4 regions of the Vibrio sp. CCUG 15886 genome follow, and region 3 is predicted to be linked to each of the others. Evidence: predicted binding sites of a transcription regulator. Region 3 holds the regulator's gene; each other region holds the start of a gene.
What was found. Region 3 encodes CRP, which controls carbon source genes, mostly activating them, when cyclic AMP is high. Its sites were predicted from a motif close to TGTGANNNNNNTCACA; they were not measured.

Region 1 (7,870 bases), on a different contig from region 3:
AATCTTGTTCAATCGGACGAAAATCGGTGAGGTCTGTTTTCCGTGAGATTTCATGAGCGGGAACGGCGTAGAGCTGCGCTTTCGCCTGTGGATTATCGGCCAAAATCGCCATGCTTGCGCCATCCAACCAATGAACCAAGGAGTCGTAGCTGTTGTAATTGTGCTGTTTTTCTTCCGTGGTGACTTGCAAGCGCTGGGTAAAATAGTCCACCTCTATGGTCTGGTTCGGCTGGCAGTGAATCGCCCAATGCATCTTAGCCAGCTCGGACGCCGAACCAATCAAATATTGAATCGCAGGTCGAGACCAATGCAAAAGAATTGCGCGCGCTATTCGATAGAAAATATGGCTGGAAGCAGCGTAGTTTTGGAGATAGGTTGAGTTTGATTTATACATCTCAAGCCCATCGTCATGAAAGTTGATGGATTTTATTTCACTCAAAGTATGATTTAAGCGATCGGTGCTCATATAATGTTCAGTTCTGTGATGAGGTTTTATCGATATGTTCATGATTTAGCCTTGCTTATAGTCAAAGAGATGAGTGCTGTTGCCCTTGCTACCCAACTATTCGGCTAACACAGATTCAACGGTGAACTCGGGCGGGTTGGCCTTGAGCGCTTCAAAGCTTAGACCTTCGCCTTTGATCAACCACATCGGCGCGTAGAGCGAATCGAAGCTTGGCGTTTCACCCGTTTGTTGGTAGTGCACCTTTAAAAACGCGGTGAGAATGTTGTGAAACAAGCAGCTACGGTCATTAAGGTGCAAGCTCTCTTCTCCGGTTTTGCCGCCATTTTGTTCGGCAAAATAGGCATACCATTGATAGTTGGCCTCGATAGACGCTTCCACCGCTTGGTCTAGCGGTGTTGCTTCAAATCCCCAGCTAATTGCAATCAGGCTGTAGAGCGGAAAAATAAGAAACTCATAGTAATTCATCCAGTAAGGTTCGCCTTTTTCAGCTTCAGCAATTAACTCACTGGTGAGGTAGGGAACCACCGCTTGCAGCAGTGCGGCCTGTTGCTCCTTGTTTTGCTCACCAAACAAAAACGCCTTAAACAAGTGAAAGAAATCTTGTTCAATCGGACGAAAATCGGTGAGGTCTGTTTTCCGTGAGATTTCATGAGCGGGAACGGCGTTGAGCTGCGCTTTCGCCTGTGGGTTATCGGCCAAAATCGCCATGCTTGCGCCATCCAACCAATGAATCAAAGAGTCGTAGCTGTTGTAATCGTGCTGCTTTTCTACTGTGGTGACTTGCAAGCGTTGGGTAAAATAGTCCACCTCAATGGTCTGGTTCGGCTGGCAGTGAATCGCCCAATGCATCTTAGCCAGCTCGGACGCCGAACCAATCAAATATTGAATCGCGGGCCGAGACCAATGCAAAAGAATTGCGCGTGCTATTCGATAGAAAATATCGCTGGAAGCTGCATGATTCTGGATATAGGTTGAGTTGGAAGAACGCTCAGAAAGCTTATCTGCGTTGAACATGACATTTTGAATTTCCATATGAGTATAACTAATTCGATTGTCACCCATGTACAGCGCAGATTTATGGTGCGGTTTTGTTCGTATGTTCATGATTTAGTTTTTCGGATACCTATTCTATGTCGCTTTGCTGTTTTATTGCTCAAATGAGAATGAAACTCATTATTTATCGATAATAATCAAACAGAGTCGAATTCGCCTAAATAATTTATCTAAGTGTGATTTTGATGTGATTTTTTATAAATTTGACTAGATAGCAAACAATATCAATCGGTTATATTCAATTTTGTTGGGGATTTGATAGCGCGATAAACAGAGTTGAACGCTCGTAACGGATTTGACTGATGAAAGAAAAAAGCCGATCGATTGATCGGCTTTTGAGTGTTGCAACTATTATCTGATATCGGGAGTATTTAATACCCCATCAACTGCAAGAGGTTCTCTGCGGTGGTGACTGCTTCTTTACGGTTGGCGATATTGAGTTTTTGATACAAGTTGCGGATGTGGGTTTTGATGGTGGTGCCCGCCACATCGAGTTCTTGAGCGATCTGCTCGTTACTAAAGCCAGAATAGATCAAGCCCAGCACTTGCCACTCTCTTTGTGTCAGTGGGCTGGTGCGCACTAACTCAGGCACATTCGGGTGGGTGACCAATTTCTCGACAAATTCTTCGTCAAAGTGAACCGAACGGCTGCGCTGATTGGAAGAGATATCTTTCATCAATTGCAGCGCGCGGTGGCGTTCTAAGTCACCCAGCTCATGGCGGTTGGTGAGTTTTTCCAACAAGGTGCCAATGGTCGCGCCATCAATTAAGAAATTGCCGACCATACCGGTTTGGTTAGTGAGCTGCAGTGCTTCCTTAAGCAGCACTTTGGCTTGATTTTCATCTTTCTGATGAACAGCGAAAATTGCCTCAATGATCAGGTTACGGTTGCGATCGGTGACTAAGTTCGCTTTCTCAGCCTCACTTTGCAAGAAATCCAAGGCTTGGCGAGCTTGGTCGTATTGACCAAGGTTGATGTGAGCACGAGCGATATTGCGCCACTGTAATTGACAGAAGTGGTTGCAGGCATTTTCAGGACGCACAGCCGTGTCTAGCCACTCTTGAATTGCGTTGAGTTTGCCTTTCGCTTGCCAGTATAGGATCAGTGAAAGTGAAGCATTGGCGGTCCAATCCACGTGGTAGGTGGACTGCTTCATCAAATGTTGAATGTGTTCGATGAACTTGCCTGCGCGATCGAGCTCGCCACGGCCAATCGCAATGCGAGCCAGCATCGAATAACTGTGCAAGTGTTTGCTTGGCGCGTGATTTTCCAGAATTTGCAGCCCTTTGTAAGCGCACTCTTCGGCTTCGTCCAAACGGTTCCAACACCACAACACTTGCGCTCGTACGCGCAGTAAGAACTCATGCAAAGGCACATGTTGAAGCTGCTGCTCCTCAATCAGACGGAAGGCGGAATCTTGCAGCTCGAACGCGGCTTGCACATAGCCTTGCGCGATAAGAATTTCGCTTTGCTGCAAAATCGCCCACAGCGCTTGGTGGTAAACCTGGTACTGGCGCGCCAGCTTTTCGGTTTGCTGCATCATTGGCAGAGCGCGATCAAGGCGGCCAATCACGTGGTTCACTTCCCCTACGACTGAAGTAGCGACGATGCGGCTGCGGTAAACCGTGCTATCCAGCTGGCTTAATGCCAGTTCAGCCAGCTCGAGGGCTTTTTCTGGATCGTTGCTGTTGATCGCTACCTGAGCCAGCAAGGCATTCGCTTGGCCTTGGTATTGGATATCAAGATCAATATTGCGCTTTTTGTGCTCATTTTCTGCTTCCGCCAGTAAGGTGCCCACTTGGTTATAGCGGTGCTGACTTTGTGCAAGCCAAGCGCGGAGCATGGTCAGTTTTGGGTTGCTGAACAGCAGATCTTTTTCCAGCAGATTGATGGCGGATTCCAGAGTAGACAGCTCGCCTTGGTTGAACATTTTCCAACCAAACTCGTTGAGGATCTCCGCCACCAGTTCTCCGTCATACGCTTTTTGGGCGTGACGAATCGCTTGATGCGGGGATTTTTGTTTCAACCACGCAATGGCGGCATTGCGGTTCAGCTCCTGCTCCTGCTGTGGAATGCGCGCTTGACGCTCGTGCGACAAAAACTCGCCAAACAAGTTGTGGAAGCGGAACCAGTTTTGCTCCCCTTCAAGCGGATAGATGAATAAGCCGTAGCGGTTGAGAGATTCAATCATCCCCAGTGCATCTTCACGCTGGGTGAGGGCGTAGACCAGCTCATCGTTAAAGTGATCGAGCACTGACACCTGCATCAAGAATTTGCGTGTATCGGCATCGAGTAGGTCAAACACCTCTTCCACCAAATAATCCCAGAGATGGGCATGGTTAAACTGGGAAACCGATTCGGCCGATTGCGCTAAGGTGCGTTTTTGATGCTGTGCTTGAAGGGCGATCAGTTGCAATGCCGATGGCCAGCCTTCCACATAGTTACGCAGATTGTTGGCGGTATCTTCATCGATACCATCTGCGACGCGCTGGTTGAAAAATCGTGTGGTCTCTTCGGTGTCGAAGGCCAACATCTCATTGCCAATCTCAATCATCAGATCGCGCACACGCAAGTTGGCTGTGCCCAGCGGTGGGTTGGCTCGGCTGGTGACCACAAGGGTGAGGTTGTCTGGCATGTGTTTTAGGAAGAAACGCATCGCTTCGTGCACTTCTTCATTGTTGATCACGTGGTAGTCATCCAGAACCACGTAGCACTCTTGATGAAAGTCGACCATCTCAGCGAACACATCGCTAAACAGCGAGCGCAGGGAGGAAAACTGGCGCTTTTCTGCTAGTTTTTGTGCATTGTTGCAGTTGCCATTAGTCGCTTTATTGAGTGCTTGCAGCAGGTAGTTAATGAAGCGGAAACCGTCGTTATCACTGTCATCGATGCTGTACCAACCCACGTTGGTTTTGTCGGCCAACCATTGCGCAGCCATGGTGGTTTTTCCGTAGCCAGCGGGAGAGCGGAACAGCACCAACTTATAGTAAGGGGCTTGTTGCAGCAGCTCTAACACTCTCGGGCGGACAATCGCATTATGCAGTCGGCCTGGACGTGTGAGTTTTGAAGGAATCCACATTCTAATACTTCCTTTTTATATTGGGTTTTTCATGGCAGAAAAACCGGATGTAGCCAGCGAACAAAAATTAGACAAAATGCTCGAATTGCTGGGCATGTTACGTTAAAGAAATCACCTCAGACTTTGATCCACTTCCTAATTCTCAAGAGTTGATGGTTTTGACGCCAACTACGCCCCAATTTTGTGAATTTGATCTATAAATTCTCCATCTGAATCGTTAAGTAAGAATGGCATTGCGCAATATTTTGCAACATTTTTCATAAACCAAAACTTTATTGTGATCGAATTTACAAAAATGGATTTTCTAAATTCGCTCTTCAACCTGAGCGTCATATTTGCCATCTAGAGTTATTAGTTGATGGCTGTGATCTCAATCACTGCAATCTGGTGTCTGAGTGGGAAAGGTGAGAGACGGATCACTAACAGTCCCCCAATCCCCCCTCTACGCCCTTGCCCCTCCTCCTGTAGAGGCTGAAAACTAGGAGGATGTTTATTCATTGCCATCCATGCACGATGTATCGCAGATGGATTAGAACCAAAAGTGAGATTTCGGTAATGAAACCTACTCAACAGAAACAGTTCGACAAAGTGTCGTTCCAAGAAAGTGTTAAAAAACACCTGTCAGCAACCTATGCACACACGCTTGAAAACGCAGATAGCCGCGCTTGGTATCTTGCAATGGGCCGTGCGTTAGCAGAGCTGACGACTTTTGATTTGCTTGCAACAGAGACAGACAAAAAAATCGTTGAAGCGAAAAGCGTCAACTACCTATCGCTTGAATTCTTGATTGGCCGTTTAACCGGTAACAACTTGATCAGCATGGGTCTGTACGAGCAGATCACCGAAGCGATGGCAGAGCTTGGCCAAAACCTAACGGATCTTCTTGAAGAAGAACGCGACCCATCATTGGGTAATGGTGGTCTAGGCCGTCTAGCAGCGTGTTTTATGGATTCTTTGGCGGCGCAAGAATTCCCAACCGTGGGTTACGGCTTGCACTACGAATACGGTCTATTCAAACAATCCTTTGAAGCAGGTCGTCAAAAAGAAGCGCCAGACGCATGGCGTGGTGTAGAAGGCTACCCATGGGAAGTGGCTCGTCCTGAATTGGCTCAAGAGATTGGTTTCTACGGTCATGTTGAAGTCATCAACGAAGGTGGCAAAGAGCGCCGTCAGTGGGTACCAGGCATGCATGTTAAAGCCATGCCATGGGATCTACCGATCGTAGGTTACGAAAGCGATACTGTTTATCCGCTACGTTTGTGGGAATGTCAGGCGATTGCGCCATTCTCACTAGAGAGCTTCAATAACGGTAACTACTTTGAAGCGCAGCACGCACTGATCGACGCGGGCAACATCACCAAAGTACTTTACCCGAACGACAACCACGAAAAAGGCAAAACGCTACGTTTGATGCAGCAGTACTTCCACAGTGCAGCATCGGTACGCGATATTCTTCGTCGTCATGAAGCGGCTGGCCACACATTGGCTTCGCTACCAAACTTTGAAACCATTCAGTTGAACGACACGCACCCAACCATCGCGATTCCTGAGTTGATGCGTATTCTGATTGATGAAAAAGGCCTAAATTGGGATGAAGCGTGGGTGATCAGCTCGAAGACATTCGCCTACACCAACCACACGCTATTGCCAGAAGCATTAGAAACGTGGAGCGAATCTCTGATTCAGCACCTACTTCCTCGTCACATGGAAATCATTTACGAAATCAACCACCGCTTCCTACAAGAAGTGCGTGCGAAGTGGCCTGGTGATGTTGCGAAGCAGCAGAAGCTTTCTATCATCCAAGAAGGTTTCCACCGCATGGTTCGCATGGCAAACCTGTGTGTGATTGGCTCTTACGCAGTCAACGGTGTAGCAGCGCTTCACTCTGAGTTGGTTAAACGTGACCTATTCCCAGAATTCGATGAGCTTTACCCAACGCGTCTACAAAACGTGACAAACGGTGTCACTCCGCGTCGTTGGTTAAAATTCTGTAACCCAGGTTTGTCTGCACTGATCTCTGAGAAGATTGGTACGGATTGGCCTGCGCACCTAGAGCAGCTAGAAGGTGTTGCCAAGTTTGCCGATGACGCGAAATTCCAGAAGGAATACATGGCGGTTAAGAAGGCGAACAAAGAGCGCCTAGCGAACTGGGTGAAAGAGAACATGAACATCGATCTCGATACTAATGCGATCTTTGATGTGCAAATCAAGCGTCTACACGAGTACAAGCGTCAGCACCTAAACATGCTGCACATTTTGTCTCTGTACCACCGCCTACTGAACGATGCGAACTTCGACATGGCGCCACGCGTGGTGTTCTTCGCAGCGAAAGCGGCACCGGGTTACCACCTAGCGAAAGAGATCATTTTTGCGCTGAACAAGATTGCAGAGAAGATCAACAACGATCCACGCATCGGTAACAAGCTAAAAGTGGTCTTCATTCCTGATTACCGCGTGAGCATGGCTGAAATCATCATCCCCGCGGCGGATGTGTCTGAGCAAATCTCAACCGCAGGTAAAGAAGCATCTGGTACTGGTAACATGAAGATGGCACTGAACGGTGCGTTGACTATCGGTACTATGGACGGCGCGAACGTTGAGATTCGTGAAGAAGTGGGCGATGACAACATCTACATCTTCGGTCTAGAAGTGGATGGCGTAGAAGCGCTGAAAGCGAAAGGGTACAACCCATTCGACTACTACAACGCAGACCCACTACTGAAAGCGTCGATGGATCTTCTTCTTGGTGAAGAGTTCACTCCGGGTCAACCTGGCCTACTACGAGCGACCTTCGATAGCCTACTCGATGGCGGTGACCCGTACCTATGTCTTGCAGACTTCGCTTCTTATGTGAAAGCGCACGAAGCGATGGACAAACAGTACCGCGATCAAGCCGGTTGGGCGAAGAAAGCGATTCTGAACACCGCTTTGGTTGGCAAGTTCAGTTCAGACCGCTCCATTCGCGATTACGTGAACAACATTTGGAAACTCGAAGCTGTTCACCGTTAATCAACAAAACCAAGGTAGCCCAATGGCTGCCTTGGTCCTTTATCTACAGATAATGACTAGCAGCAAATAAACCCTACATTGAAGGTTTTCAGAAGTACCTTCGGAGAGAGCGATGAAAGAACAAACAGCATTAAAGAAAGTCGCAGAAATGGCACGATTAGCTGACAGCTATGTCAGCGCTTGGGGAGACGAAGCTTTGGTCTCCGAAGAAACGCTACGCCGCCTGCTCAACTCTCTTGGCTATGACACTAGCAGCGATGAA
Region 2 (7,870 bases), on a different contig from region 3:
AGCATGCTATCGAGTTTGCTGGTCAGCGCGGCTACTTGCTCAGCGACTTCTAGCTCATTTTCACCTGCGTATTCCACCATGTTTAAACCGAGCATCTCCAGCCCGGGTACATCGGTAATCAAATCACTCACGCTGTGCCAAACAATGTCTTGCTTAGCGAGATTCAGGACTTTGGAATCGACGGTTTCAACAGACAGCGCTTTTGCCTCAACCATAAAGGGCGCATTACGTAGCGCAGCATCGAAACTGTTGTATTTTACATTTACGAGCGTGCGCGCTTTCGGAATTGGCGTAAGGTTGAGTTTGGCTTCAGTGATGAACGCCAGTGAACCCTCGGCGCCACAGAGTACCCGAGTAAAGTTAAACTCGCCGGTTTGCTCTTCAATTGCATTTTTTAAATCATAACCGGTTAGAAAGCGGTTCAATGGCGGGAATTTCGCTAAAATCTGCTGACGCTTTTCTCGACAAACGGCTTCCGTCGTTTGTAAAGCGTGGTATGCGTACTGACCTTCCTCAGGCAAGCCTTTTGAGAGGTCCGATTCGAGGACCGAACCATCGGCAAAAACCGCTTGCAGTGACAAAACATGATCAGAGGTTTTGCCATACTTCAGTGAACCTTGTCCTGAGGCATCGGTGTTAATCATACCTCCCAAGGTTGCACGGTTACTGGTAGAAAGATCCGGTGAAAAAAAGTAACCAAATGGTTTGACTGCATCGTTGAGTTGATCTTTCACTACCCCAGCCTGCACACGAACCCAGCCTTCTTGTTCATTTATCTCCAAGACTTTGTTCATATGGCGAGAGAGATCAACCACAACACCTTTAGTCAACGACTGCCCATTTGTCCCCGTACCACCGCCTCTGGGCGAAAATGTCACGCGCTCAAAGAGCGGATTTAGGCTAAGCTTGGCAATAAGCGCCACATCTTCCGTTGTTTTGGGTAAAAGCACCGCTTGAGGGAGTTGTTGGTATACACTGTTGTCGGTTGCCACCGCCAAGCGGCTCGCGTAGTGGGATTCAATATCACCGTTGAAACCAGCTTGCTCAAGTTCTTTGAGAAAACTCAGGACAACGGGATCAACATCCGATTGAGTATTAAGTCTTGGTAACATTTGCTTCCTGCCCCTACAACACTGATCCTATCAGCTACGGGTTTATGATTAGAGTTAGAAATTAATCTTTGAATTTCGTCACTTTACAACATTTAAAAAGGTGATCAAAACAGAATCTGAATGCAAAAATGAAAGTTGTACTTTCTTTTCCGGTGATACCCACCTAAAGTCATTGAAAGACCATATGTAAAGAACTTAAACAGAGCATTGATAATGAAAAAAAACAGAGTCGTTACGACCGAAGATATCTTGTTAAAACTGTGTCAGTCCGTATCTGGAGTGCTCACTTCTGCCACCTCTTCTCAAATTCACTATTCTGCAATGGTGCAGAAAATCAACAAAACCAGTCTAAAGCCTGATTTCGGCTGTTTTGTTCTTTTTGATGGTGGTTTTACTGGCCTTGTCGTCATCAACTTTACCGCAAAAGCAGCATTAGAGATTTACACCAATTACATGCGCAATATGGGCATGCCAGAAGAAGAACTGGCTGTGTTGCACACCTCCGATGAAGTGGGTGATGTGCTGGGTGAGTTGATGAACCAATTAGTCGGTGATTTCACCAATAAAATTCGCAAAGAACTGCAAACCAACATCACCCAAAATCAACCCAAAATGTTGTCTCTGAACAAACAGGTTATTCTTTCGGTGGATACCAACCTAGACCGCCCACAAGCGCGTCGTGTGACCTTCTCAACGGCAAATAACAACATCTTCTACTTAGAACTTGCAATGGATAAAACTGAATTTATTCAGCTTGAAGATTTCGAAGTCGCTGAAGATGAGAATCCGGATGATATTTTAGAAGCGGCGCAAGCAAACATGCGCGGCAAGAAAGCAGAGAGCAACTCATTAGAAGAAGAATTAGACATTACCTCAGATTTGCTTGATGAACTGGGTATCTAAGCCTTTTCGCAATATCTAGCCAGCGAAAGCCGTGTCCACTGTGACACGGCTTTTTTGTCACCGCGCCTCTCGCAAGGATTCAAATTTTGTCGAAAAAAAGGTATGATGTCCGACTTTGCTGATTGAGTTAGGTTTTTGCCATTGTCTATGGATAAACAAAAAGCGCTGAAGAAAATTGCCAAATGCCTAGAGCTAGGCAACTCCGCCAATGTCAACGAAGCGGCCAACGCGATTAAGATGGCGCATCGTTTGATGCTCAAGTATGGCCTCGACAAAGACGATATCGAGTTCATTAAGATGGGAAAAACTCAATCAACCCATCTTCTGCCTGCGAGTATCAGTTCCGTCTTACTGCGTGTTATTCGTGGCATCAATACCAAATTTGGTGTAGAAGCAGTGTTGCTTAACCATAAGGGACTCAAACGCTTAGAGTTCATTGGTGAAGCTGACCGCGCTATTTTCGCCGCTTTCGCCTTTGACATTATTTATCGTGAAATGAACGAAAGCACGGGCCAATTCCGCAATAGCTTTGCAGGCTCTGGCACCTCTTCACTTGAGGTGACACGCCGAGTCAACTCGTTTGTCTCCGGCTGGGTAGAGGGCGCATTGGAAAAACTGCCAGTGATCACGCCTGATGAAGAATCGGCCAACAAAATCAATAATTACATCGATAAAGAGTTCCAAAACATCGATCGTGAAACCTTTAAGCAGCAGTTGCGTGAGGCGATGAAAAATCTCACTGCCGATTACGAAGTGGGCCTGAAAAAAGGGCGCAAAGTGTCGGTTAACCGCCCGGTTGGTGGTGCTCAAGCGATGAAACAAATCGAAAAAAGATAACCTTACACTGACATTTCTCTCATTGACTTGCTGAATAATCCGCACGGAGGCAGCAGTTAGCCTCTGAATGTACATGGAGAGATGACTTTGAAAAAAGTTTCTATTGCTTTAGCGATTCTTCTGACTCTAAGCGGATGTCAGGCAACTCAACGTCAGAATGCAACCACTGGCGAATCTGAAACCAACTCAGCCACTAAAGGCGCACTGATTGGCGCGATTGCAGGCGCAGTCGCTGGCGCGGCAACGGGCGACAAAAAAGATCGTGGTAAACGTGCCCTGATCGGCGCAGCAGGCGGAGCCGCTATTGGTGGTGGTGTTGGGTATTACTTTGACCAACAAGAGAAAGCACTGCGTGAAGCACTGCTTAATTCTGGCGTTCAGGTCGAACGTGTTGGCGAAAATCAATTGCTGTTACGTCTTGAAAATGGCATCGGTTTTAGCTCAAGCTCTTATGCTCTGGATAGCGGCATTCACAATACCCTTAAAGGTGTAGCGCAAATCTTAGTTGAGTACCCAGATACCAGCTTAGTGATTGATGGCTTTACTGACAGCACAGGCAATGATGCCTCTAACCAAATTCTCTCCGAGCGTCGTGCGGAATCCGTCCGTAGCTTCCTGATTTCTCAAAACGTTGCTGCAGGCCGAGCCGTCGCACGAGGCAACGGTGAACGTTACCCTCTTTGCACCAACAGCACTGCAGAAGGCCGAGCTTGTAACCGCCGTGTCGAGATACAAATCCTGCCACTTAAGTAATAACGCAAAGTTGGCAATTTTGGCTTAGCTGCTGATTTCACATTAGGTTCAGTCTATAATTTGGGCTGAACCTAACCTCTAGAGATCCCATTTTGCGCAAACTCATTTTGCTTGTTACTTCGCTCATGTTCCTGATGCTTTCTTTTCGCTCTCATGCAGAAAGCACACAGGAGTTAACAGCAAAAGCCAATCAGCAAGATCCCAAGGCACAATATCAGCTCGCTGTTCAACTCGAACAGCACCAAGATGACACGGCTTCTGTCGATGCTTTCTATTGGTACCAACAATCCGCTGAGTTAGGTTATGAGCCTGCGCAGTTTAAACTCGCACAAGCTTTAGAAAGTGGCATAGGGACGCAAGTCAATATTAAAAGCGCCGCAAATTGGTACCTCCACTCGGCACTCCAAGGTAATCAAGTTGCCCTGCTGCGTTTGGGCAATCTGTATGAACAACACGGCAATGAATTTAACAATCTTGACCTTGCTCAACAGTGGTTTGGTATTGCAGCCCAAACTAATCAGCAAGCTGATCAAGAATACAATCGCATACTTGAACTTAAGTTCAACCAGTTGCGTGCCAAGCAAGTCTCTGCGATATCGCAGCTCGATAGTGCTTTGGCGGAACCCGTTGACGAGCATTCGCTCACATCAAACCAAACCAATTTCTCGCAAAAAAACAGTGCTTCTGTAGTCAGTGATTGGATCCCTATTGCTCTATTGCTCAGTGTTATTCTTGCAGGCGTTTCTTTGGCGCGCACAATACGAAAACGTCGACTCACTCAGCAAATAGACCGCGACTTAACACTAGAAAAGGAACTGAAAAGTCAGCAGTTCAGTAACAAGCAGTTAAAACGCCAGTTAGAAAAAGTCTTTAACGAGTACAAAAAACTGCAGAATCAACAAAAAAATCATAAGGTAGCGCTGGCTTGCGCGATGTTTGGTTACCTGCCAAGTAACATCCCTGATGAAAAGTCGATCAAAATTCGCTTCCGCCAACTATCGAAACTCTACCACCCAGATGCCAGGGGTAGTGAAGAGGAAATGAAGCGCCTAAACGGGGCATTAAAAGTACTATTACAAAATGTTACAAATAAGTAACACTGCAATTGTTGATATATCAATCAAAACGCGAAACACCCATATAATCTACTCTCGCAATCGATCACGCTCTCAAATTTTATTTACAGACATTTAACACCCATAGAAAAGTTATGGCATAATAGCGCCGCAAAATAACACCTAACCAAGACTCTAGGTGGGGAGAACGAGATGTTTACAATTGAAGGCACCTGTGATTGGTGCAAAAAGCCAAGAATGCTGACTAGACATGACTATCTTGATGGCAAATGCCATCACGCATGTGAAGAATGCAATGACATTGCAAAAATTGACGTACGCTTGTTTAACATTGGCGAACAACAGATGCGCGATCGTCAAATGTTAAGTTCATAGTGTTAAACAGCCATATTTTATCGTAAATAGACAAATCAATAAGCTTGGATAACCACACTAGGAATGAATCAAGCATCAATGGATGATTTCGATACCCTCTCTTTGCAGAGGGTATTTTTTTGTCGTCAGTTCCAGCTTCCCTATCGCGTCTTCTAACCATTATTATCTACAAACAGACAGCCGTTCGCATAACGAGAAATATTCAACTATCTTTCTGAAGCATTGTGCAATCGAATACATTTGTGACTTCACTCTAATAATGCAACATAAACAACCGTTACATTACTTATAGTGACAGGGATCACTGAAGAGTTTTCGTTCTTGCATAGAATAACCTTCCATGCAATTACAAGGATTCACCATGAAGAGTCGCTTTGAGAACGCGCTGGCAAGCGCACCAGAATCACTTTCACGCCATCTAGCGCCTATCATTTTGGCTGCTGACTTTGATGCTTCCCTTTCAACAGTTCAGTTTGATGAGTTACTCAAGCAAACAGGGATGACCGATAACCAACTACGTGTTGCGTTGCTTCCCTTTGCTGCCGCTTACTCTTACGCGCCCATCTCTGAGTTTTATGTTGGTGCGATTGTTCGTGGCCTATCTGGTACTCTTTATTTTGGCGCGAATATGGAGTTTGATGGGGTCCAGCTTGGACAAACGGTTCATGCTGAACAATCGGCTATTAGTCACGCATGGATGAAGGGCGAGCAAGGTCTTTCAGACATCACCATTAATTTCAGCCCTTGTGGTCACTGCCGTCAGTTCATGAATGAATTATCCAGTGCCAAAGAGCTTAAGATTCAATTGCCAGAGCGCGAAGAAAAGAAACTACACGACTATCTGCCAGATTCATTTGGCCCATCAGATTTGGGCATCGAATCGGCATTAATGAGCCAAGTCCATCATGGTTTCGCCACTGAAGATGATGATGCCTTAATGCAACGTGCGGTTGAAGCCATGAACCGCAGTCATGCACCTTATACGCACAACTTGAGCGGTGTGGCATTGCAGACTGAAAGTGGACGCGTTTATCTGGGTGCATACGCCGAAAATGCTGCTTTCAACCCAAGCCTTCCACCACTGCAAGTGGCATTGATCCAGTTGCTTCTCGCGGGTGAGAGATTTGACAATATTCAGTCTGCGGCGCTTGTTGAAAGCCATAAAGGCAAAATTAGCCACTTAGCATGTACCCAGTCCACACTGGAAGCCTTAAACCCCGATATTCCAGTGAGTTATCTCAGCTTATAGCGATATGTCGTCAGCCCTACTTTACGTAGGGCTTTCTTTAAAATCACAAAGCAAACGTTTGCTTTGCGGGTTAAATTGAGTATGATCGGCGGCAATTTTATTCTCTCTGATTACTTTTTAAAGGAAGCACTATGTTCGGTACCGCGACTCGCGAAAGCGCCACACGCGTATTACTTTTGGGCTCTGGTGAACTCGGTAAAGAGGTGGCGATCGAATGCCAACGTCTTGGTCTGGAAGTGATTGCCTGTGATCGCTACCCTGATGCACCCGCGATGCAAGTAGCACACCGCAGTTATGTTTTCGACATGTTAGATGCAAGCGAGCTAGAAAAAGTTATCGCCGCAGAACAACCTGCGTTTGTAGTTCCAGAGATTGAGGCTATCGCAACGGACAAGTTGGTAGAACTCGAGGAACAAGGCTTAAACGTGGTGCCTAGTGCAAAAGCAACCAAACTCACAATGAACCGTGAAGGGATTCGTCGTCTAGCGGCAGAAGAGCTTGGCCTCACTACCTCACCATACCGCTTTGCAGACAACTATCAGCAATTTGTCGAAGCCGTTGAAGCGGTGTCGATTCCTTGCGTCGTAAAACCCGTGATGAGCTCTTCTGGCAAAGGACAAAGTGTCATTAAATCTCCAGCCGATATTGAGAAAGCATGGCAATATGCTCAAGAAGGTGGTCGCACTGGCGCTGGACGAGTGATTGTCGAAGGCTTTATCGACTTCGATTATGAGATCACTCTACTCACCGTTCGCGCAGTTGATGGCGTGCATTTCTGTGCTCCTATTGGCCATCGACAAGAAGATGGGGATTATCGTGAATCTTGGCAACCACAGCAGATGTCTGAAAATGCCATCAAAGCTGCCGAATACACAGCAGAACAGGTAGTCAATGCGTTAGGTGGCTACGGTATTTTCGGTGTAGAACTTTTCGTAAAAGGTGACAAGGTGATCTTCAATGAAGTCTCCCCTCGCCCACACGATACCGGGCTAGTAACACTGATTTCACAAGAAATGTCTGAATTTGCTCTCCACGTACGTGCATTTACTGGCATGCCAGTGAACAAGATTGTTCAATACGGCCCTTCCGCTTCAGCGGTGATTTTGGGCAATGGTCAATCAGAAAACCTTCGCTTTGACGGAATGTCTGACGCGCTTGAACAACCGCAAACCCAGTTGCGTCTGTTTGGCAAACCCGATATTAATGGCCGTCGTCGTTTAGGTGTTGTGTTGACACGTCGTTCTAGCACTGAGAAAGCGGTGGATGCAGCAATAGAAAGTGCTAAGAAAATCAAAGTCATTTACTGAACATCGTTTTTCGATTCAGCCGATTAAAAAGGGTAGCTCACGCTACCCTTTGTTATTTATCGTTTTCAATAACGTAGACTTCTTCGCTAAAGCGGCTTAAGCCTTGTTTTGCAATTTTGGGATGATGTTCATCCGCGATGTCTTGATACAAACGTGTCACATGCATGCCTGCAAATAAGTGTTCTATCTCTTCTTGAGTGACCGAAAACGGAGGGCCGGCCATCTCTTGCTGAGGGTAATCTAAACTCACCAGTAAAA
Region 3 (7,870 bases):
CGATTATCGACTGTTTGATCACGGTGGTCATGTCGGCTTTCTCAGTGGAACCGCCCTGCAACCGCGATTTTGGCTAGAAGAAGCGCTGCCCGCCTACTATGAAAGTATGGCGGTTTCTGGATAATAGCGCCCCTGTCGGCCGACAAATCCACTCACGAGCATAGAATAAAGAGGTATTTATGATCGTTCCATGGCAACAAATCAGTCCTGAGGCACTGAGCAATTTGATTCGCGAGTTTGTCCTGCGTGAAGGCACCGATTACGGTGAAAGTGAATACTCACTAGAAGAAAAAATCGCACAAGTACAGCAGCAACTGGAATGCGGTGAAGCGGTGGTGGTTTTCTCTGAGTTACACGAAACCGTGGATATTCAGTTAAAACAAAAATTCTAGCTGCGCCACACTTTACCGAATCCTATCCCATGACAAGCAAAGTGAACGTGCTATAGTGGGACAAACGATTGCTCCGCGGGAGGCCGATTCCCGCTCAACAGGTAAGTTTGAATACGACAAGGTCTGTCATGTCTGCAAAACACCCAATAATAGCCGTCACAGGTTCATCCGGTGCCGGCACCACCACCACCTCCGAAGCTTTCCGCAAGATGTTCAATATGATGAGCATCAAGCCCGCATGGGTCGAAGGGGATAGCTTCCACCGTTTTACGCGCCCAGAGATGGACGTCGAAATTCGCAAGGCAAAAGAACAAGGCCGTCATATCAGCTATTTTGGCCCTCAAGCCAACGATTTCCCAGCTCTAGGCGAATTTTTCCGCCAATACGGTAAATCTGGCACTGGTGAAGTGCGCCGCTATCTGCACACGTTTGACGAAGCGGTACCCTATAACCAAATGCCCGGCACTTTTACCCCATGGCAAAAGCTACCGGAAAATACCGATGTGCTGTTTTATGAAGGACTGCACGGTGGCGTGGTGGATGGCGAAGTGAATGTCGCGCAACACGTCGATTTCTTGATAGGCATGGTGCCGATCGTCAACTTAGAGTGGATACAGAAATACGTGCGAGATACCCGAGATCGCGGCCATTCACGCGAGGCAGTGATGGATTCGATTGTGCGCTCAATGGATGACTATCTGAATTACATCACACCGCAATTTTCTCGTACTCACATCAACTTTCAGCGAGTTCCAACGGTCGACACCTCCAATCCGCTCAACGCCAAAGGCATCCCAAGCCTTGATGAAAGCTTTGTGGTGATTCGTCTTAGAGGAATCAAGAACGTTGATTTTCCATACCTACTGGCGATGATCGATGGCTCGTTCATGTCACGCCACAACACCCTTGTGGTGCCGGGAGGAAAAATGAGTTTTGCTATGGAATTAATTGTGCAACCTATCCTGCAACAATTGATTGAAACGGGCAAAATTGGATAAAAACTCAGCACGGAGAGCGATTACTTTTCATACCGTGATCATGTGCACAGTTTTGCTTAAAAAATCCGATACTCGGCACGATTAAAATCAAGAAATCGTTTTCGAAAAAGGATACTATTTCAAACCGAAACACAAGATAGCTTGCAGCCTTAGTTAACAGCTCTTATTCTAGGAAGCCAAGATTAAGGCTTCGCTAAAATATGGATAGCGGCAAGCGTACCCTGCAGAGGAAGTGAGATATTATGGTTCTAGGTAAACCTCAAACCGATCCAACACTAGAGTGGTTTCTTTCACACTGTCATATTCATAAGTACCCATCAAAAAGCACGCTCATTCATGCGGGCGAAAAAGCAGAAACGCTTTACTACATCGTAAAAGGTTCTGTTGCGGTACTGATTAAGGATGAAGAAGGTAAAGAAATGATCCTTTCTTACCTAAATCAAGGTGACTTTATTGGTGAACTAGGCCTGTTCGAAGAAGGTCAAGAGCGTACCGCATGGGTTCGTGCAAAATCACCTTGTGAAGTCGCAGAAATCTCATTCAAGAAATTCCGTCAGCTCATTCAGGTAAACCCTGACATCCTGATGCGTCTATCTGCTCAGATGGCAAGCCGTCTGCAAGTGACCAGCCAAAAAGTGGGTGACTTAGCATTCCTAGACGTAACTGGTCGTATCGCTCAGACGCTATTGAATCTGGCGAAACAACCAGATGCGATGACGCACCCAGATGGCATGCAGATCAAGATCACTCGTCAAGAAATCGGTCAAATCGTTGGCTGTTCTCGTGAGACAGTAGGTCGTATCTTGAAGATGCTCGAAGAGCAGAACCTGATTTCTGCACACGGCAAGACTATCGTTGTTTACGGTACTCGTTAATTTCCATTAACGATGAACAATTTCAAAAGCCACTCATGGCAACATGAGTGGCTTTTTTGTTTCACAGAGACAGGTATTGGAAGTCAAGAGCACTACGCTTCAGCAGCAAACTTCCTCCTTCGAGACTAAACCCTCTCAGATTCCGAGTGTTAAAATCTCTCGCAGCAAAGCATTCTCGAACCTTCAGGGCGCAGCCCGTTCTCGATTCTGTTAACCATTGGTGCTTTCGAAAATCTTATCGGCAGACGCTTCCACAAACCCTGGGTAAAGCTCACCATTGTCCATCGGGTAACGCTTAGCGAACTCGTAAAAACCACCAGGTACGATCTCACTGCCCTCGCTAAAGTGCACCGCCACTTTGTCGGCCATGGTCGAGGATTGCTCGAGCAACACCTCAGGTGAGCCTTTGACTTCACCACCCACTTCGTTAATGACAAAACCTGCGTTGCGTAAGTGATCATTCACGCCTTTGACCGAGTCCAACGCCTTGAGCTGATTGACACTGACGGTAAAGTGATTGGCACCATAGCCATGAGCCGCCAGCCAAGACGCATATTCACTTTCTTTTGCTAGGGTTTGGTAATCAGCAAACGACAGATCCCATAAGCGACCACCGTGTAAAAATGCACTGTCTTCTAGACGTGAAGCGTCGACTTGCGCCACCAATTTTTCGACGATGGCTTGTAACTCCGCCGAGCATTCATCCACTTTTAGCGCGCTGATAAACACTTTAGGTTGGGTCGGGTCGGGATGCTCAAAGTGCTTGGCAATCAACTTTTTGCTCTTAAACAGGTAATCACCACACGCCACATAGCCGAGCTCTAGAAATGGCTTGGCTAGCGTCTCGATACCCAGCGGAGCAACATTAAATGTGCGCAAAGCGATGTGGTCGTTGATCAATGGCTCATCTTCTTCTAGCAGTTGATGAACTTTTGCAGCGGAAGGACACAAACGTTGAATATAGTCATTCCATAGCGATTGAAAGAGAACAGCTGGCGTCATAACGCCTCCTTGTTGTTGTAGATTCACGTTGTCGGTTATAGCGTAAATGGAAAAATGGCGATGGCGGTTGCTGTCCAGAGTGCAACCGACATCGCCATCAACCTGTGACGGCGATGACCGAGGTGTAAAAAACCTCACTTATAGTTGGGCCACAGTGACTCAGGCTCGATCCCACTGCGCCCTTGGGCGACTAACACGCCCTTATTATTATTTTACAGTTCGACGCCTGGGCTTAACGTTGCAGGGAGTAATGTCTCCTCCCCTTCCATCGAAGCCATTGGATAGGCACAGTAATCCGCGGCGTAGTACGCACTTGGGCGCAAGTTGCCCGACGCACCGGGGCCACCAAACGGTGCATCACCACTCGCGCCCGTTAGCTGACGGTTACGATTGACGATGCCAGCACGAATATGGTCAACGAAATATTGCCACTCACCATCATCGGTTGACACCAAACCAGCCGATAAACCAAAGCGGGTATCATTGGCGAGCTCAACCGCTTGCTCTAGTGTTTGATAACGCACCACTTGCAGCAATGGGCCAAAGTATTCTTCGTCGGGCAACTCAGCAATGTTGGTAACATCGATAATACCCGGCGTGACAAATGCCGCCTCACCCGCTTTGGCTTCAATCAAGCTCTCTCCACCAAGCGATTGCAGGTTGGCTTGCGCCGCCAAAATGAAGTTTGCAGCAGCCACCGAAATCTGTGGTCCCATGAAGGGAGCAGGTTCTGCAAATGGCTGATCAACACGCAACTTCTTGGTCGCTTCGACCAAGCGGGTGATCAGTGCATCGCCTTTCTCACCCAATGGGATGTAGAGACGACGCGCACAGGTACAACGCTGCCCGGCACTGATAAAAGCCGATTGGATAATGGTGTAGACGGTAGCATCAAGATCGCCATAGTGATCGGTGATCACCATAGGGTTGTTGCCGCCCATCTCAAGTGCCAGCATCTTGCCCGGCTGACCAGCAAACTGGCGATGCAATAAATGACCTGTGTTGGCACTTCCCGTAAACAGCAAACCATCGATGCCTTTCGATTCCGCCAAAGCAATGCCCGTTTCCTTGCCACCTTGTACCAGGTTGATCACCCCTTGAGGCAGGCCTGCAGCTTGCCACAGCTTCATGGCAAGCTCGCCCGTCCACGGGGTTTGCTCAGAAGGTTTAAACACCACAGTGTTACCGGCTAGTAGCGCAGGCACAATGTGACCATTGGGTAAATGACCCGGGAAGTTATACGGGCCAAAGACCGCCATCACACCAAGCGGGCGGTGACGCAAAACAATCTGGTTGCCTGCGGCTTCTTTTTGCGACTCGCCGGTACGCTCATGGTACGCACGAATCGAAATGGCGATTTTACCCGCCATGGCCGCCGCTTCAGTGCGCGTTTCCCAAAGCGGCTTGCCGGTTTCTTTGGCGATCACTTGGGCGATCTCTTCACTGTTCTCTTTCACTTGCTCAGCAAAGGCCAACACCACCGCCTCTCGCTCGGCAACGGACAATGTTTTCCAGCCAACAAACGCTTGGCGCGCTGCTTTCACCGCCATCTCCACTTGTTCCGCCGTGGCTCCCTTGCCACGCCAAACAACCTGATTGTCATACGGGGAGAGAGAGGTAAACTCTTCACCTAAACCTTCGACCCATTCACCTGCAATCCACTGTGTCATCATCTCTTCCTTTCTGTTTACTGCGGCAACATGCGTACGTAGTGACCATCTTCAACGTTCAACGCTTCGGCGACGGCTGGAGATAAAATCACGCTTGATGTTGCTGGGTCATACGCTGCTTTGGCGGCAGTCGCACGAAAATCCTCAAATGAAGTATTGGCAATTAAGAACGCTTTTGAGCTCGAATGCTCACTGATCCGCACTTTCGCACGCACGGAATGGCGCACCGATTCAATATTGCGCAAATCGCATTCCACCGTTGGGCCACCATCGAAAATGTCGACATAACCGCGGTTGGTAAACCCTTCTCTTTCCAACAACTTCAACGCAGGTCTTGTGTTGTCATGCACTTGACCAATGACTGCTTGCGCCTCTGGGCTGAGCAGGTTGATGTAGATCGGCAGCTTTGGCATTAAATCGGCAATAAAACCTTTCTTACCGATACCCGTGAGGTAATCCGCCATGGTGAAATCGATTGAGAAAAAGTGCTCTTGCAACCACTGCCAAAATGGCGAATTGCCTTGCGCATCAGAAACACCGCGCATTTCGGCAAAAATGGTTTGAGAGAAACGGTGTGGATGCTCTGCCATCATCAGAAAACGGCACTTAGACATCAGGCGACCATTCAAACCTTGACGAAACTTCTCGCGCAAAAATAGGGTACAAATTTCGCTACAACCGGTGTAGTTATTGCCAAAGGTCAGCAGTTTCACCACATTGTTAACGCCTAATTTCGGCGATGAGTGAACAATCTTGCTGATGTGATACGAGTAAAACGGCACATCCCAGCCAATTGAGGCTTCGATACCCGTGGTTCCTGCAACCTCGCCAGTTTCACTGTCAAAACCGACCATCAGATAGCCTTCGTCACCGGGTTCGGTCACATTGGCTTTGGCAAAACTGTATTCAGAATGTTTGATTCGATTGGTTAACAGCTCTTCGTTAACCGGTAGAGAAGTGAATCCATGCCCTGACTCAACAGCGCAGGTGTGCAAAGATTCATAGTCCGACATTGCAATAGGGCGAACAACTAGCATCAATACTCCCTCCAGATGCACATACCCAAACGAATTGGCATTGCAGGTAGGCGGTAAGTGAGTTCATCCCCATCAGCATAGATAGACTATGTGATTAGGGGAACGAGCATAGCCAACGCACCTGCAACTTCAAATAGTAAGGGGATAGAAGGCCCTAGGTTCTATGCGTTAGCTCCTAGGAAAGGCATCGAACATTCACCCGCTTCCATGGGTGAATGTTCGGCATAAGCAGCGCTTAGACTAGAGAAGCGATCGCTTTGTCTAGCTTCGCGAAACCTTCTTCGATTTCTTGTTTAGTAATGACCAGTGAAGGTGTGAAACGCACCACGTTTGCGCCCGCCACCAACACTAATAAACCTTCTTTGCCAGCTGCAACCAACACATCACGAGCACGGCCTTGCCATTGTTCATTCAGTGCGGCACCAAGCAATAATCCCTTACCACGGATTTCAGCGAAGATTTGGTATTTCTCATTCAGTTTAGCTAATCCTTCACGGAACCACTGTTCACGTTCTTTCACGCCTTGTAGCGTTTCAGGTTTAGACACTTCTGTGACCACAGCCTCTGCCACGGCACAAGCCAATGGGTTACCGCCATAGGTTGAACCATGCGTGCCCACTTTTAGGTGTTCAGCCAGTTTCGCCGTGGTGAGCATAGCCCCGATCGGGAAACCGCCACCAAGCGATTTGGCCGTGCTGAGAATATCGGGCGTGACACCCAGACCTTGGTAAGCATAGAACTCGCCCGTACGGCCATTGCCCGTTTGCACTTCATCAAATACCAATAGCGCATTGTGTTTGTCACACAGTTCACGCACGGCTTGAATGAATTCCGCTGTTGGTGGAATGATGCCGCCTTCGCCTTGTAACGGTTCCATCATGACCGCACAGGTACGGTCTGAAATGTGTGCTTGCAGTGCTTCAATATCGTTGTAAGGAAGGTGAGTAACGTCGCCCGGTTTCGGACCAAAACCATCCGAGTACGCCGCCTGACCACCCACCGTCACGGTGAAGAAAGTACGTCCGTGGAAACCCTGTTTAAACGCGATGATTTCTGATTTTTCTGGGCCATAAACGTCTGCGGCATAACGGCGCGCCAGTTTCAGTGCCGCTTCATTGGCTTCCGCGCCTGAGTTGGCAAAGAACACACGTTCAGCAAAGCTCACTTCGGTCAGTTTTTTTGCCAAACGCAACGCTGGCTCATTGGTCATAACGTTGCTCAAATGCCAAAGCTTACCCGCTTGCTCTGTCAGTGCGTTCACCATCACTGGGTGACAATGGCCTAAACAGCTCACCGCAATACCACCAGCAAAGTCGATATACTCGTTACCGTTTTGGTCCCAAATTCGAGAACCCTGCCCTTTAACTGGAATCATCTCCATTGGGTTGTAACAAGGCACCATCACCTCATCGAACAATCCACGCTCTACTTTCATTTCCACTGTCATTACACATTCCCTCTCGATACCGCAGCAGATAGCGAATTACACCGACTTTCACTGTTCGGCAAATATTGTCTTGCATTTACGCTGATGCGGCATTGTATTTACAATTAATTAACGATTTCAATAGTGATTTATTCTTTTTGGTTCGGGGTGTAAATCCTGATAGTCACTATTAATGACTATTTATGCATCAAGTTGGTAAATTATTGAAGCACTTTTTTAAAAAGTGCAGAAGCTTGCTGATGTGGTAAGAAAAATGAAAACAGAATGCAGAACGGCGCGAATAGTTTTTCACTCATCGCAAAAGCAAAAAAAGATGAAGAAAATGTTAAGAAAGGTGATCGCGATCAGGATTAGCGCGCTAGAAAGTTCGCCAGTAACTGATGTCCTTGCTCAGTTTTGATCGACTCTGGGTGGAATTGAACCGCATCAATCGCCAGTGTTTTGTGCTG
Region 4 (7,870 bases), on a different contig from region 3:
ACGTGGCATTGTGGTAGAAAAAACAGGCCCTTACAACTTGTTGTTCTTGTTCTCAATTGGTATCGACAAATCAAAAGCGATGCAATTGCTACGTGGTTTGACTGAGTTCAAACGTGGTTACGATCTGAACCTAACGATTCGCACCATGCTGCCTGCGCTGTACCGTGAAGATCCAGCGTTCTACGAAGGCATGCGTATTCAAGAGCTGGCACAAGGCATTCACGATCTGACTCGTAAGTATCGTCTACCAGAATTGATGTACAAAGCGTTCGATGTGCTACCAGAGATGAAAGTCACGCCACACGCAGCTTGGCAACAAGAGCTTCGTGGTCAAACCGAAGAGATCTTGCTGAATGATATGGTGGGCCGCGTGAGTGCCAACATGATCCTTCCTTACCCTCCAGGTGTGCCTCTAGTGCTACCAGGTGAAGTGGTGACAGAAAGCTCTCGTCCAGTACTGGATTTCTTGGAAATGTTGTGTGAAATCGGCGCGCATTACCCAGGCTTCGAGACCGACATCCACGGCCTATACCGCCAAAAAGATGGCCGTTACACCGTAAAAGTACTGAAAGACTGATTTGCCTGAAATTAGGTCAATGATTTAACGCAACGTGACTACCCCAATAGACGCGTGACCCAAAGAGAGCCAAACAAATGGCTCTCTTTTTTTTGCACGGCAGATCCCAACGATTAATGAGAGAGGAAGTGAACGGTGCCTCGTTGGGTGTTTTTGGCGTTAAACAGCGCTTTATCCGCTTTGGAAATAAACTGCTCGAGGTCTTGGCTATCGCCCGTTAGGCTGGGATAAAACTGAATGCCGATGGTGAGGGTTAGGGTGTCGGCCACATGAGAATGTTGATTAGGAATGGCCAGTTTCTGAATCGACTGTTGCAGTGAATGCGCCCTAGACTGGCATTCCTCTTGCGAAATATCTTGGATGAAAACCAAGAACTCATCGCCGCCATAACGAAAGCAAATGCCATTGTGACCACTCCAGTTTTTTAGCGCCAGCGAGACCATGCGTAATGCTTTGTCGCCAGTAAGATGACCATAGGTGTCGTTGAGATCTTTAAAACAATCAATATCAACCATAAAGAGCGCGGCACTTTTGCCAGATTGTGCGGTATTGGCAATGGCGCTAGGAAGGTGCACTTCAAGTGCATAGCGATTGTAGAGTTGAGTTAAATGATCAAGGCAGGAGAGTTTCTCCAACTCCAGTTGTTGCCGTTCCAGTTTTTGCAGCGCCGTTTTGTATTCAGTGATGTTGCGCACGGTCCACAGAACCTTGTTTTCTCCAAATACCGGAATGACAAAGGCACTAAAATATTGCAACTCAGTCGGCCCCGCGACACCTTCAAAACAGTTGAGATCTTTCGGATGCAGCGCGTACTCCAACTCTTGTGGAGCTTGGGATTCGATCACTTGCGTGATCACGTCAGAAAACCACCGAGCTTTATCGTGAGGGAGCACTTCGAACTGGTTTAAGCCAATCACATTGGCTGGGTCGTGGTGACGAGAAGTGTCGGTGCCACCCCAAGCCTCAATGTAATAGCCATCGCCATTGATCAAAAAGGTTGGTTCAGGAAGCGCATCAAAAATGTGGTGAATGACCGCCGGGTTGTTGGCGATAACACGCGAAAAAATGGACTGTTCTACCATGCAGCGTACTCCTACCATTTCATTAACTTATAGCTCAATAGCGTGAGCGCCGCGTGACGGGGAACAAAATATTTGTCTTATTTGTAGTACAAGCTCGATCTATTCATTGATAGGTGAGGCCAATAAAGAAAATTGCCGATTCCTATTTAGTAAAAACAAGAAATTAGACGACACTTAAAGAAAGGGCAAAATGACACCGCAAAGGAGCACGCGATGAACTCACTCAAAGTAAAAGATTACATGACCCTACAAGCCGTCACCTTCACAGTTGACATGTCTTTAAGTGCCGCATTGAACAAAGTCATGAAAAGCGTGGTCATGGGTGGTCCGGTGATCAATGAAAAAGAAGAAGTGATAGGTTTCCTTTCAGAGCAAGACTTGCTGGATAAACTGGTGAAAGCCAGTTATCACTGCCAAGATTCGTACACCGCTGGTGAGTGCATGCACAGTGATGTGCTATCGGTTTCGTCCGATATGTCGATCATCGAACTGGCCGACATGATGAAAGTCGGCAAACCGAAAATGTATCCGGTGGTCGACAACAAAAAATTGGTTGGGGTGATCACCCGTCGCGATGTGTTAAAAGCGATTGGCCAAAGCCTCGATGATTGCTTCAAACATCCGGTTTAACCTTCATCTTAACCTTCCTCCTGACGCTGAGCCCTCTAACGAGGGCTTACTTTTATAGCCGATTCCTTGCGGAGTGAAATAACGCTTGACCTTGGAGCTGACTCTAAGGTTTATGCTTACGCTGTACTCACCAATAAGGAAAATGTTATGTGCTCAAAACATACTGCTTGTCAGTCAGAGAAAATCATTGCCAAACCTGCAGCGGTATCGTGCTGCAGTCCGAGCTTAGCCGCTAGCAAAATGACCGCAATTTCATCGGTAGCAGACAGCTGTTGCAGCTCAGATGCGTGCTCAAGCTCAGATCCGAATGAAGAGAGTGAGCGGCGAGAGACACCCTTAGCTCAAAGCGCGTCGGAGCGACAAAGTTGGCTCATCTCCGGTATGGATTGCCCGTCTTGCGCTCAGAAATTGGAAAAAGCCGTCTTGGGTGTGGCCGGCGTTCAGCAGGCGAAAGTGTTGTTTGCCACCGAGAAGTTGGTGGTGGATTTCGCTTCTACGTCATTAATGGCAGAGATTGAACAAGTCGCGGCAAAAACAGGTTTTCCAATCACGCTCGTTGGCTCATCGGCAGCGAAGGCAACTACGGCGCCTCAACCTCAAGGTTGGCTCGGTTTTGTTTACGTTAACTGGCACATTTTAGCCATAGCCTTTTCTATGGCTATCGCCGCTCTATTGGCGACGGTTTCCGAACCGTTAAGTAATGGCTTATTTGTTCTAACCTGTTTAGCGGGTTTATACCCTGTGGCGAAAAAAGCCGTGCGCCTTGCTCGCAGCGGAACCCCTTTCGCCATTGAGACGCTGATGAGCGTGGCGGCCATTGGTGCGCTTTATCTTGGTGAAAGCGTGGAAGCGGCCATGGTTTTACTGCTGTTTTTAATTGGTGAGAAATTGGAAGCGTACGCCGCCTCAAGAGCAAGAAGTGGCGTTCAAGCGTTAATGGCCTTAGTGCCGGAAAACAGCATTAAAATTGTCGATGGTCAACGAGTAGAAGTGGCGGCAAGTGAGTTGATGCCAGGTGATGTGGTTGAAATTGCGCCCGGTTCTCGTTTGCCTGCGGATGGCCTGCTCCTTACGCCGACGGCCAGTTTTGATGAAAGTGCCTTGACGGGAGAATCGGTGCCCGCAGAGCATACCTCTGGCGCGAAGCTGATGGCGGGTGTGGTGGCTGTCGATAAAGTCGTGCGCATCGAAGTCACCTCAAAACAAGGTGAAAATGCGATAGATCGTATTTTGCATCTCATCGAAGAGGCGGAATCGCGCAAAGCACCACTGGAGCGTTTCTTAGACAAATTCAGCCGTTGGTACACACCATTAATGATGTTGGTGTCGTTGGCCGTGATCGTCGTACCGCCAATGTTCTTCGCCCAGCCTTGGGAGACGTGGGTGTATCGCGGTTTGGCTTTGCTACTGATTGCTTGTCCTTGTGCTTTGGTGATCTCAACGCCGGCAGCAATTACTTCTGGCCTTGCTGCGGCAGCCAAACGTGGCGCCTTGATCAAAGGTGGCGCGGCGTTAGAACAGCTTGGTAAAGTCGAAGCGGTTGCCTTTGATAAAACCGGCACACTTACACAAGGCAAACCGCAAGTGACAGATGTGGTGTCATTCCTCTATGACGATGAAACCTTGTTGAGTTTGAGCGCAGCGGTGGAAGTGGGTTCGAGTCACCCTTTAGCGGTTGCGTTGATTAATCACACCGAGAGTTTGGGTTACACCATTGCGGAAGCAACGGACAAAATGGCTCAAGTTGGGGCGGGCGTTTCCGGTTTCGTTGATGGTAAAAGCGTGGAGCTGGTGGCCCCTTCACGAGCCCAATTTCCACTCTCCTTGCAACTAGAAAGAGAAATTGTCCGCTTAGAAGGACAAGGGAAAACCGTGGTGATTGTGCGTCATGATAGTGAAGCCATTGGGCTTATCGCATGGCAAGATACATTGCGCAAAGACGCGGCTCAAGCGGTGGTTGCGCTGGGTAAACTGGGCGTTTCTGCGGTGATGTTGACAGGTGATAACCCTCGCAGTGCTCAAGCCATTGCTCAGCAGATTGGCATTGATTACCAAGCGAGCTTATTGCCAGCAGACAAAGTCCACTATGTGGAGCAGTTTGCCGCAAGCAAGACCGTTGCCATGGTTGGAGATGGCATCAACGATGCGCCTGCCATGAAAGCGGCGAGTATTGGTATCGCCATGGGCGGAGGAACCGACGTCGCCCTTGAAACGGCGGATGCTGCGCTTACGCATAATCGCTTGGTTGAGTTGCCAAGCATGATAGAGCTCTCACGCGCCACAATGAGCATCATCCGTCAAAATGTCGCGTTGTCATTGGGTCTAAAAGGGGTGTTTCTTGTCACCAGCTTGCTTGGCATCACCGGGTTATGGGTGGCGGTATTAGCGGACAGTGGCGCAACGGCATTGGTCACACTAAACGCACTGCGATTGTTACGATTCCGTTCCTCAAATGAATAATAGACAGTGTGAATCTATAGAGCCCGCATTTATGATGCGGGCTTTTTGTTGGCATTTCTTATGCAATTTGGCTGAAAATTGCAGACAAAGTGTGATGCAAACCGGTTTTTCTAAGTAATAAGTTTTTGTTACATTCTTTCATTGTGACCCTGATCACTCCAAGTTGTGGGGAGGTTGAGTAAAGTGCATTTTTAGACCCCTACAAATTTATCTGAGCTTATTTTCAAGTAAGCCGCAATAAGGAGTGACTTATGTCTCAAGCTGTTTTCCACTTAGGTGTTACTGAAGCAGATCTTAACGGTGCAACGCTAGCGATCATCCCAGGTGATCCTGCGCGTGTACAAAAAATTGCTGAAGAAATGGAAAACCCAGTATTTCTAGCTAGCCATCGTGAGTACACCTTGTACCGTGCACAGCTAGATGGCAAACCAGTGGTTGTTTGTTCAACGGGTATCGGCGGTCCTTCTACTTCTATTGCGGTTGAAGAGTTGGCTCAACTGGGTGTGCGTACTTTCCTACGTGTTGGTACAACGGGTGCGATCCAGCCGCATGTTAACGTGGGTGACATGATCGTCACGACAGGCTCTGTTCGTCTAGATGGTGCGAGCTTGCACTTTGCGCCAATGGAGTTCCCTGCAGTGGCTGACTTTGACGTAGCAACGGCAATGAAAGCAGCTGCATTAGAAAGTGGTGCAACAGTTCACACGGGTGTTACTGCGTCAAGTGATACCTTCTACCCAGGTCAAGAGCGTTACGATACCTTTACGGGTCGCGTAGTGAGCCGTTTCCAAGGCTCAATGAAAGAGTGGCAGGAGATGGGCGTACTGAACTTTGAAATGGAATCAGCGACGTTGTTGACCATGTGTGCAAGTTCTGGCCTACGCGCGGGTTGTGTTGCCGGTGTTATCATCAACCGTACACAAAAAGAGATCCCAGATCACGCGACGCTAAAAGAGACGGAAGCTCGCTCTATCAAAGTGGTTGTCGAGTCTGCACGTAAAATGCTGTAATCACATTGCACTGATTGAATGAAGAAACCCCGAGGTAATTGCTTCGGGGTTTTTGTTTGTCGGTTGAAAAAGCAATTGGTCTTTTAAGCCCCTCCAAGTAAGACGGGAATTAGATCCCGTCGCTACCACCTGCTTGTGCAAACCACTCTGTGAGATGCTTTTTCAAATCTTTCAATTCATCAGGGCCGATCAGCGCTAAGCCAAGATCTTCTGCACGGGTAATATCGTTGTGACGCAGTGGACGGAAGCTTACCAACATGGCTCTTGCTTGTAGGCCACCGAGTAGGTCACGCAGTGATTCAAGCTTATAAAGCGTATCGTCGCCGTCATCACGCATGCCCTTCGTCTTACATTCAATGATGTGCAGTTTATTGTTAACCACAGAGGCGACATCAAGCTCATTACGCACTTCGCGCTCACCAAGTTGACGATAGACCTGAACATTGAGCGAATGGTCTTGAATGGTGGGCATGTCATCTTGGATCTGTTTGACGGTGCTGTGAACCAGTGTCTCTAACCATTCACCATTGGAGAAACGACGAGCGTCTTCATTGGCAAAGGTAAGAATGCCGTTTTCGTAAGTGGCGATCTGCGCTTCCACCAAATCTGCCAGCAGCATATTCAGCTCGCGATAGCCTTGCTGCTTTTCAGATAACTCTACATCCAGCTTTTGCTCTTTGCGGCATGTCGTAGCGAGATAGTTTAAAGTCGCCAAACCAGGGCCTAATTCCAAAGCGTGACTGGCCCAACGCTCGCCGAGTTCATGCAATTTTTGGTCAAGTTGAGGTGGCAGTTCGACCTCATTGAACTCACCGCGCGCACCAAAGATAGTGAGATAATCAGCAACGGTAATGCGGTCTTGTACTTGAGTGTCTTCACGGCCATCAGGATAGAGCCAGCACAGTTTGTCGCTGTTTGGTTCAACCACAAAAATTGGCCAATGGTAAGTGCGGAATACCTCATAAACAGAAAGAAGGCGATGACGCAGGCCACAACTGGCGTTCAGTTTGACATCTTCCCCGCGGCTTTTGAGATCTTCAGCTAAGGCCTGAATAGATTGTTTGATCAAACGAGTATCGACGACAGAGGGGATGACAAACAGTTCGGAAGTGATATCACGCTGAGCAAGCACAGAATGAAGTCTTTGATACATATCGCGTTGAGACTCATCACCGATAAACACGATATGAGTGCTGACGGTACGCAGATCGAGGAGAGGAGTCACCAGTCTGACAGGGTCCTGATCAATGATACCAACGTGTACAGCCATAACATTTCCTTCTCAGTACGGCTTGCAAAAAATGAGGATGTGAAAGAGAGTGCAAGCGCCTGATCTCCATATGTAGACACAGCGCATAAAAAACAAGGGCAACTTTGTCAAAAGTTGCCCTTACCGGATGACTTTCCCCCGTTTGAGGGGATTTCTGTTGAAATTTAGAGCTTAAAGCGATGCACCAATTCAGTCTGTTGACTCGCTAAGCTAGAGAGGCTCTCGCTGGTGGCTGCGATTTCCGCCATCGCATGGTAACTACGGTCTGCGATGTTATTGATGTCTTCCAAGCTACGTGCAATAGAGGTTGACGTTTCGCTCTGTTCTGCGGCCGCTTGTGAAATGTGCGTACTCATTTGGCTGATTTCGATGATCAACGCCTGAATCTCTTCCATCGCGCCGTTGGCTTTCGAGGCTTGCTCTACCGACATCTCCATATCACTCATGCAACTTTGAATCACATGGCTTGCCGACTGCGAGCTAGACTGCAGATTGCTGATCATCGATTCAATTTCAGTGGTTGATTGGGTGGTCTTCGATGCGAGTACTCGAACTTCGTCTGCAACCACCGCAAAGCCGCGGCCTTGCTCGCCCGCACGCGCAGCTTCAATTGCCGCGTTGAGGGCAAGGAGGTTGGTTTGCTCTGCAATGTTGCGAATCACATCGAGAATCGAGCCAATTTGACCACTCATGCGTTGCAATTCAGAAACCGCGCTGACCGACTCGTTTAGGCGAGTCTCCAATTGATTGATGGTGGAGATATTGCTACTCATGATGGTACGGCCAGATTCAGATGCCGATTCCACTTTTTGCACCATTTCCAACGAACCTTGCGCGCTCT

Region 1: the regulator CRP is predicted to act here: its motif matches at 4,963-4,978, upstream of PQQ36_RS05975 (glycogen/starch/alpha-glucan phosphorylase).
Region 2: the regulator CRP is predicted to act here: its motif matches at 5,298-5,313, upstream of cdd (cytidine deaminase).
Region 4: the regulator CRP is predicted to act here: its motif matches at 4,892-4,907, upstream of udp (uridine phosphorylase).

What each region holds. Positions count from the first base shown of each region.
Region 1 is NZ_JAQQBT010000001.1:1,401,680-1,409,549, forward strand. It holds gene PQQ36_RS05960 (immunity 49 family protein) at 1-508, opposite strand, end outside; gene PQQ36_RS05965 (immunity 49 family protein) at 563-1,570, opposite strand; gene malT (HTH-type transcriptional regulator MalT) at 1,891-4,599, opposite strand; gene PQQ36_RS05975 (glycogen/starch/alpha-glucan phosphorylase) at 5,155-7,608, shown strand; gene malQ (4-alpha-glucanotransferase) at 7,721-7,870, shown strand, end outside.
Region 2 is NZ_JAQQBT010000003.1:317,804-325,673, reverse strand. It holds gene ydiJ (D-2-hydroxyglutarate dehydrogenase YdiJ) at 1-1,112, opposite strand, end outside; gene PQQ36_RS09970 (DUF3334 family protein) at 1,326-2,015, shown strand; gene PQQ36_RS09965 (DUF2786 domain-containing protein) at 2,163-2,852, shown strand; gene PQQ36_RS09960 (OmpA family protein) at 2,934-3,605, shown strand; gene PQQ36_RS09955 (J domain-containing protein) at 3,698-4,702, shown strand; gene PQQ36_RS09950 (hypothetical protein) at 4,874-5,056, shown strand; gene cdd (cytidine deaminase) at 5,418-6,305, shown strand; gene purT (formate-dependent phosphoribosylglycinamide formyltransferase) at 6,437-7,612, shown strand; gene PQQ36_RS09935 (thiopurine S-methyltransferase) at 7,665-7,870, opposite strand, start outside.
Region 3 is NZ_JAQQBT010000019.1:27,795-35,664, reverse strand. It holds gene PQQ36_RS19950 (hydrolase) at 1-124, shown strand, start outside; gene PQQ36_RS19945 (YheU family protein) at 180-392, shown strand; gene PQQ36_RS19940 (phosphoribulokinase) at 521-1,390, shown strand; gene crp (cAMP-activated global transcriptional regulator CRP) at 1,633-2,265, shown strand; gene PQQ36_RS19930 (DUF1338 domain-containing protein) at 2,476-3,267, opposite strand; gene astD (succinylglutamate-semialdehyde dehydrogenase) at 3,480-4,937, opposite strand; gene astA (arginine N-succinyltransferase) at 4,955-5,974, opposite strand; gene PQQ36_RS19915 (aspartate aminotransferase family protein) at 6,210-7,421, opposite strand; gene PQQ36_RS19910 (aminodeoxychorismate/anthranilate synthase component II) at 7,772-7,870, opposite strand, start outside.
Region 4 is NZ_JAQQBT010000012.1:40,913-48,782, forward strand. It holds gene PQQ36_RS17285 (lysine decarboxylase CadA) at 1-577, shown strand, start outside; gene PQQ36_RS17290 (sensor domain-containing diguanylate cyclase) at 691-1,677, opposite strand; gene PQQ36_RS17295 (CBS domain-containing protein) at 1,873-2,289, shown strand; gene PQQ36_RS17300 (zinc/cadmium/mercury/lead-transporting ATPase) at 2,437-4,749, shown strand; gene udp (uridine phosphorylase) at 5,001-5,759, shown strand; gene PQQ36_RS17310 (DUF1887 family protein) at 5,869-7,029, opposite strand; gene PQQ36_RS17315 (methyl-accepting chemotaxis protein) at 7,194-7,870, opposite strand, start outside.